2 regions of the Priestia sp. P1_B12_1 genome follow, and region 1 is predicted to be linked to the other one. Evidence: predicted binding sites of a transcription regulator. Region 1 holds the regulator's gene; the other holds the start of a gene.
The links. The regulator Rex, encoded in region 1, represses fermentation and respiration genes when NADH is low (regulators of the CRP and FNR family bind a similar motif). The targets are predictions, from matches to a motif close to TTGTGAAATATTTCACAA.

Region 1 (4,207 bases):
ACAAATGCAGTTTATTTTTGGAGGCATGTTTTTATGAAGAATATCCCTTTAACACGAGGGTTTATTTATATTATTATGGGGATTTTATTCACCTACCTGGCTATTCAAAATGCTCAGGAAACCGTGTGGAACTTCCCTACGATCTTATTTGCACTCGTAGCCGCATTCGATTTCAGATTTGCGGTTCGCATTTTTATCTTGCACTATAAAATTAAAAAGTTGCAGCAGCACTATAAAAATCAAGATGATTCATCTAAATAAAAAAACCACTGTTCCAGTGGTTTTTTTACATACTAACATCTTCTCTTTCTTGCTCTGCCCTTGCCTTTAACACTTTGCGATACGAAATGCGGGAAATAATGATGCTGATTTCATACAAAATTAAGAGCGGCACTGTCACCATCATGTGCGAGAGCAATTCTGGTGGTGTAATAAGTGCGGCAATAACTAGCAGTACGAAATAGGCATACTTTCGAATTTGAGATAAAAACATAGGCGTGATAATTCCTAATCGCGTCAAAAACATGACGACAACAGGAAGCTGAAACAACAGCCCAAAAGGCAGTGTGAGCTGCATTAAAAAAGAAAAGTATTCATTAATGCCAATCACTTGGTTTACATTCAGCTCATCAGAAACGCGCGTCATAAAATCGACGACAAATGGAAACAACACAAAATAAGAAAAAGAGACACCGCCGATAAAGAGAAAAATGGAAACAGGAATATATCCAAGCGTTACCTTACGCTCTTTTTCATATAAACCAGGACTAATAAATGCCCAAAGTTGATACAGTGCAACAGGAGCTGCAAGTACACAGCCGATAATAACAGCAAACTGCATATAAATCTTAACTGGATCTGTTAGCCTAAATGCATTCATCGTTAAATTTTTTGCCTCATCAGCATGCTGTAAATAGACAATAACCTTATCCGCTATAAAAAAGCCGCCAATTGTGGCAATCACAAAGAAAAATAAAACAATTAAAATGCGCTTTCGCAGCTCTCCTATATGATCATATATTGACATTTCTTGTTCGGTCATACTATGATCACCCTTTTACTCTTTGTCATCTACTTGACGCTGTTTATCTTTTTCACGATCTTCTGAGGCACCGCTAGCGGCATGCTTAAACTCTCTAAGCGTTTGCCCGACTGATCTTCCTAGCTCCGGTAACCGTTTCGGTCCAAAAATAAGCAGTGCTACAATCGCAATAATAATCCAACTGCCTGCTCCAATCCCCATATTCCCACTCTCCTTATTAATTTAGACTTAAGGAAATCGTAACATAGTCCGCCTTATTCAACAGGATAATTTTTCAAAAAGTAGACGAGCGACTGTAATTCTACAGCCAGATCAATATGATGCAGTCGAATCTCATCCGGTACGTTTAAGCGTGCAGGAGTAAAGTTTAAAATTCCTTTAATTCCGCAACTCACTAAACGATCGGTAATTTGCTGAGCAACAGTGGCTGGAACGGTTAAAATCGCTACTGAGATGTCATCACTCATATAATCTTCCAATTGGTCAAGATGATAGACGGGCACGTCGCCTACTTTTGTACCGACTTTATCTTCTATCACATCAAAAGCGCACTCAATTTTGGTGTTATTATTTTTAATAAAATTATAATTTAAAAAGGCCGTTCCTAGATTCCCTACGCCAATCAGTGCTACTTTCGTTACTTCATCTTGGTCTAACGTTTTACGGAAAAATGTAAGTAAATAATTCACATTGTAGCCGTATCCCTTTTTCCCTAATGCTCCAAAGTAAGAAAAATCCCGGCGAATAGTAGCAGAATCAACTTTCACTGCCTCACTTAACTCCGCTGACGAAACACGCTGTTTACCAGAAGCATGCAAGTTTTTTAAAAAACGATAATAAAGCGGCAATCGTTTAGCCGTTGCTTGTGGTATTTTTAATTGTTCAGTGTTCACGTTGTACCCCCTCAGTTCATGTATGTCATTACTAACATTTTCAAGTCATATTGCATTACCTTTCACAAAGCCTCAACCGCCTTGAGGTAGCGCTTCCAATTCTCTCTCTTTTCTCTTGTTTTATATATACTCCGCTTCACACCCCGACGCCTTTTGTCTATCCAGCACTACTTAAAGTCGGTAGCTAGAACGAAGTAATTAGCTCTTCAAAGGATCCGTTTGTTAGTCATGACGGGTTTTCTACATCCATCATATATAAGTTCAGAGATGCACTTATCTCTTATTTTAACATAGTATCCTGTATAAAATGTGCAGGTAAAATCATTTTATTTCATGAATCAAAACATTCGCTTCATCATTTGTCCTTGTCTCTCTACAAATTACAAACGCTTGTAGGAAGAACTTGTAGTTGAAAATATGTTAAAATACACTATGGATATACTACTAGAGGTGAAAAAATGATTATTCTACAATTGAACGGTATTACAAAATACTATGGGGCAGAACCCATTTTATCGAATATAAAGTTAGAAGTACAATCAAAAGACCGCATTGCCCTAGTGGGACGAAACGGTGCTGGTAAATCAACTTTATTAAAAATTATTGCTGAGCAGCTTTCTTATGACAGCGGAGAAATTATTAAACCTAAAGGTGTTTCCATTGATTATATGGGACAAGATACAGTTCTTGAGTCAACACTCTCCATATGGGAAGAAATGATGACGGTCTTTGCTCCGTTAAAGAAGATGGAAAAAGAATTACGTACGCTTGAAACGAAGATGGGCGATCCAGACATTTTTAATGATTCAGTTCAATACGAAAAACTAACCAAAGAGTACGATCAGCTTCAAGTAACGTTCAAAGATTTAGGCGGCTATCAATATGAAGCGGATACACGATCTATTCTTCATGGTTTCCGTTTCTCAAACTTTGACTATAGCACCCCTATTTCCTCCTTGAGCGGTGGACAAAAAACGCGCTTGGCTCTTGCAAAACTGCTTTTAACAAAGCCAGACTTGCTTATTCTGGATGAGCCTACCAACCACTTAGATATTGAAACTTTAGCATGGCTGGAACAGTTTCTGCAAGGGTATGAAGGAGCTATTTTAATTGTTTCACACGATCGTTACTTCCTTGATAAGGTCGTAAATCAAGTGTATGAAGTCACACAAAAAACAACGGTCAAGTACACGGGCAACTACTCTAAATACCTTGTACAAAAAGCAGAGCGATATGAAAAAGAGTTGCGTCAGTACGAAAAACAGCAAGATGAAGTCGCAAAACTGAATGATTTTATTCAGCGAAACATCGCCCGCGCATCGACTACAAAACGTGCGCAAAGCAGACGTAAGCAGCTCGATCGAATGGAGTTAATAAATCGACCTAACGACGGCGAAAAATCGGCTAGTTTTTCGTTTGAAATTGAGCGTCAAAGCGGAAATGAAGTCTTAAATCTCGAAAACGTGTCTATCGGATATGATGAAAACAAATACGTCGTCCAAGACGCAAACCTTCGGATTAAAAAAGGTGAAAGCCTTGCGTTGGTTGGCCCTAATGGAGTTGGGAAATCTACGTTATTAAAAGGTATTGTGGATAAACTAAGCTTCAAGACTGGAACCATTTCTTTTGGCTCAAACGTAATGGTTGGTTATTACGACCAAGAGCAAGCTAATTTAACGTCTAATAAAACCGTTTTAAATGAGCTTTGGGATGACTACCCATCCAAACCTGAAAAAGAAATTCGTACAGCGCTTGGAAATTTTCTGTTTTCAGGTGATGATGTACTGAAAATCGTTTCGACGCTTAGCGGTGGTGAAAAAGCACGTTTGGCTCTTGCGAAGCTTATGCTTCAAAAAGCTAATTTCTTAATTTTAGATGAACCTACTAACCATCTTGATTTAGATAGTAAACAAGTACTCGAGAATGCGTTAATTGATTACCCAGGGACTCTATTATTTGTTTCACATGACCGTTATTTTATTAATCGTATTGCAAACAAAATAGCAGAGCTATCTCCTGAAGGGGTAGAAGAATTTCTTGGAGATTATGACTATTATGTAGAAAAGAAAGCAGAAATAGAGGAAATCAAAGAATTAGAAAATATAAAAGCAAACGAAGAACGCACGGTAAAAGTAGATAAACAGTCCTATAAACAAGATAAAGAACAAAAGAAATTGATGAGGCAGCGAACGCGCCGCATTGAAGAAATTGAAACTGAAGTAAACAAATTAGAAGCCGCACAAGCGGAGAATGAAGAACTTCTTTGTGACCC
Region 2 (4,207 bases), on a different contig from region 1:
GCTGTATTTGAGCGTGTATTTAAACAGTTCACCTTCTTTTCCAGCCAGTCCCACTGCTCCGGCAGCGACGGCAATTGATTGAGGAGAAAGCATTTTAGCCATCACGCCGCCGGCAGTATTGGCCGCTACGAGAATAACTGGCAAGACATTAATTTGCTGAGCTGTAGTTAGCTGCAAGTTGCCGAACAGCGCATTATTTGATACGACAGACCCCGTTAGAAATACGCCGATCCAGCCAAGAAATGGAGATAAAAATGGAAAATAAGCAGCTGATGTAGCAAGCGCCAATCCAAGTGTAGAAGACTGTCCTGAATAATTTGAAATAAAAGCAAAAGCAATGACCATCATAATAGTAATAATAGGTCTTGATAATTCTTTTACGGTTTCTAAAAGAGTGGTCCATGCCACTTTTGGCGATACGTTAAGCAAGAAAACTGAAAGGATACAAGCAATAAGAATTGCTGTACCTGTTGCTGCAAATACGTCTATTTTTAAGACAGCAGCGTAAGGCGTAGGATCTTTTACTAAAGGCGCTGCTTTAATTACGTGATTGTGTAAAAATGGGACGTTAATAAGCAGGTTCATATGTTCAAGCATTATTTTGACAAAAGAAATGCTCCAAGCCGTAACGAGTATCGTTAATAGAATAAAAGGAGACCAAGCCTTTAAAATCTGTTTTGGTGACAGGCTGAAGCTTTTAGCTGCTGCCGGGCTTGTTCGTTTAATATAAAAAGCAAGAGCAAGCAAACTCACAATAGAAGATGTGATATTTGGAAGTTCAGGGCCGATGTATGTAACAGTTAAATACTGTGTCAGTGCATAGGAAACGGCTGTGATGCTCGTTGCTTTCCATACGTCTTTTAATCCTTTTATCCCATCCATAATAAAGACAAGTAAAAAAGGAATAAGAAAAGAAATAATTGGAAGCTGCGTGCCGAGAAAATGAGCAATTTCTTTTGGATCTATGCCAGATACTTGTCCTGCGACAATAACAGGAATCCCCATGGCACCAAACGCTCCTGAAGCTGTATTAGCAATTAAACATAGCGCCGCTGCTTTTAACGGTTTGAACCCAAGTCCAACTAAAAGCGCTGCTGTAATGGCAATTGGAGCCCCAAATCCCGCTGCCCCTTCTAAAAAAGCATTAAAGGAAAAAGCAACAAGCAGCATTTGCAAGCGGGGGTCATCGGTTATTGAAATAATAGATTGTCTGATGGTAGTAAACTGTCCGCTTTTGACAGTTAGCTTGTATAAGAACACCGCTCCGATAATAATATAGCTGATGGGCCAAAGTGCATACAGAAACCCATAGCCTGTGGCTCCTAAAACCATTGAGGCAGGCATATCATAAAAATAAATAGCAATAATCATAGAAAGAAGCACCGTAATACCGGCAGCAATATGTCCTTTTAATTTCAAAAGAGTTAAAGCAATAAAGAAAAAGATAATGGGGATGAGTGCAATTAGTGCAGAAAGCCAAATATTATCTAACGGATTATATACCTGAGTCCACGTCATATTCATACACCTCTACTACATATTTAAAACAAGGGAGCGGGGGAGTCCCCCGCAAAAATCTTTAGATGTTACACAAAAGCTCTGTCGCGAGTTTGCTTAAGAATGCTAGCAGAGTGCTCGAGCTGTTGCTGTTCGTGAGGAGTTAAATTCAATTCAATAATTTGACGCACGCCGTTTTTATTAATGATAGCTGGTACGCCGATATACACATCAGAAATACCGTATTGTCCTTCTAATAAAGCAGATACTGTTAAAATAGAATTTTCATCATCTAAAATAGCCTTGGTAATGCGTACAAGCCCCATTGCAATTCCGTAATAAGTCGCTCCTTTTCGATTAATAATATGGTAAGCCGCATCGCGGGTTTGTTCGAATAGATGCTGCATATCGGGTTCTTTTTCAATAGCGGCAGTATTGATAAAATGTTCGAGCTTCACACCGCCAATTTGCGCGTGGCTCCAAACAGGAAATTCCGTATCTCCATGTTCCCCCATAATATAAGCGTGGACGTTGCGAGAATCTACTTCGAAATAGTCGCTTAACAAGTAGCGGAAGCGAGCTGTGTCAAGGATCGTTCCTGAACCAATTACCCGTTCGTTTGGTAATCCTGATACTTTTTGTGTAACGTGTGCGAGAATATCAACTGGATTTGTTGCCACTAAAATGATGCCGTCAAATCCGCTGTTCATAATATCTTTTACGATGCATTCAAAAATTTTAACGTTTTTTTCAACTAGATCTAAGCGTGTTTCCCCTGGAGCTTGATTAGCGCCCGCTGTAATAACTACTAAATCAGCATCAGCACAGTCTTTATAATCTCCAGCCCAGATTTTCATCGGTGTGGCAAATGGCATTCCATGATTGATATCGCGTGCTTCACCTTCTGCTTTTTCTTTGTTCATATCGATTAACACTAATTCATTGGCAATACCTTGATTCACCATTGAAAAAGCGTAGCTTGAGCCAACAAAACCAGTTCCGATAACGGCAACTTTTCGTGTTTTTGGTGTAAATTGTGTTTTCATTTGTATCATCCTTTGAATTTTATTTTGTGATGTTTTTCACAATGTTAGTGTAACAAGAATAAATACCCTCGGCTGTGATAAAAATCACACCCTTAAAAAATAGTAAACAATTTTACAGGGCGATTTAAAAAAATGTCCTTCTACATGAAGTGCCACATTTAGAAAGATCTTAAACGTTTAAAGTGTTGAGTAAAGGCAACTTGTTTTGCAGAAAGCTAAAGAGTTTAACATTCTCTATTTGTATGTTAGCAGCCAATAATGTTTCTATAGACCCACACGAAATCCATTTGTTACACTAAGTTTGCTTATTTTGAATAAAGGAGTGGAAGGGATGGAGAATTACTATGAGCAAGCCCAAAAAGGCGCTTGGGTTAGTATCTTATCATATATCTTTTTATCGACATGTAAACTTATCATTGCGGGTATCACCGCTTCCTCTGCATTAAAAGCCGACGGTCTTAATAATGTTACAGATATTATTGCATCAATTGCCGTCTTAATCGGCTTAAAGATTTCTAAAAAACCTCGCGATAATGATCACCCCTATGGACATTCCAGAGCGGAACATATCTCTTCACTTATTGCTTCTTTTATCATGATGGTCATCGGACTAGAAGTATTGGTCGATGCGGGTCAGTCATTATTTATGGACAAATCTGAAGCGCCTAATTTACTGGCTGCTTGGGTAGGTCTTGGAGCGGCTGCTGTTATGGGTGGTGTCTACCGATATAATATTAAGCTTGCTAAAAAACTTGATAGCCAGTCTTTATATGCGGTTGCTAAAGATAATTTGTCTGATGCACTTGTGAGTATAGGGGCTGTTGTGGGGATTTTTGGTTCACAGTTCGGTCTGCCCTGGCTGGATGTGGTAGCTGCTTTTGCTGTGGGAATTATTATTTGTAAAACAGCCATCGAAATTTTTAAAGAAGCGGCTCATTCCTTAACGGACGGATTTGATGAAGAAAAGTTAGGGCACTACAAAGAAAGCATCGAGCTTGTAGATGGTGTAAAAGAAGTAGAAGATGTGAAAGCGCGTAAGCTTGGTAACCAAGTCGTGATCGATGTAACTGTTAAAGTAGATCCCCATTTAAATGTTATCAAAAGCCATGAAATTGCTGATCAAATTGAACATATGATGAACGATGAGCATCAAATTAAAGATACGCTTGTTCATATTGAACCTGATGCATACGAAAAGCAAAAATAAAACCAGCACGTTCTTTCGTTATGAAAGGATGGGCTGGTTTTATTTTTGGGGAAATTTGAAATAATTCACAAAAACTTCTTCAAAAATGAAAATGAAAAGCCGTTATTAGTAATATAAAGATTTTTGTAGAAGGGTGAGGGAATGAAGAGGTTAAGTGCAAAGCTCGTAGTATTTTTTAGTATTTTTATAGCTAGTTTATTATTAGTTGTTTCAGGGACTGTTTATCAATTTACCAAAACACAAATAGAAAAAGATGTAGAAGTTCAGTCTCAAAGTCAAGTGAAAGAGTTAAAAGAAACGATTCATACGTACTTAGACATGTATAGTCGTTCTTTGCTGACGTACAGTGAGAACGATGTAATCGTTAATTTTGTTAAGCAAGAAGGAAATGAAACAAATCAAGAGAAAAATCCTTATTTTACATGGAATACGGTTCAAAAAGAGTTTACGCAGTTTA

Region 2: AC1D0Y_RS23270 (L-lactate dehydrogenase) is a predicted target of Rex. The motif match lies at 2,568-2,585, and genes of this name have one in related genera.

What each region holds. Positions count from the first base shown of each region.
Region 1 is NZ_JBFTZR010000032.1:6,507-10,713, reverse strand. Features, by position in the region: gene AC1D0Y_RS28600 (CPBP family intramembrane glutamic endopeptidase) at 1-37, shown strand, start outside; gene AC1D0Y_RS28595 (YdiK family protein) at 34-261, shown strand; gene tatC (twin-arginine translocase subunit TatC) at 287-1,042, opposite strand; gene tatA (twin-arginine translocase TatA/TatE family subunit) at 1,058-1,243, opposite strand; gene AC1D0Y_RS28580 (redox-sensing transcriptional repressor Rex) at 1,297-1,935, opposite strand; gene abc-f (ribosomal protection-like ABC-F family protein) at 2,394-4,207, shown strand, end outside.
Region 2 is NZ_JBFTZR010000009.1:87,841-92,047, reverse strand. Features, by position in the region: gene AC1D0Y_RS23275 (lactate permease LctP family transporter) at 1-1,524, opposite strand, end outside; gene AC1D0Y_RS23270 (L-lactate dehydrogenase) at 1,587-2,543, opposite strand; gene AC1D0Y_RS23265 (cation diffusion facilitator family transporter) at 2,875-3,750, shown strand; gene AC1D0Y_RS23260 (methyl-accepting chemotaxis protein) at 3,892-4,207, shown strand, end outside.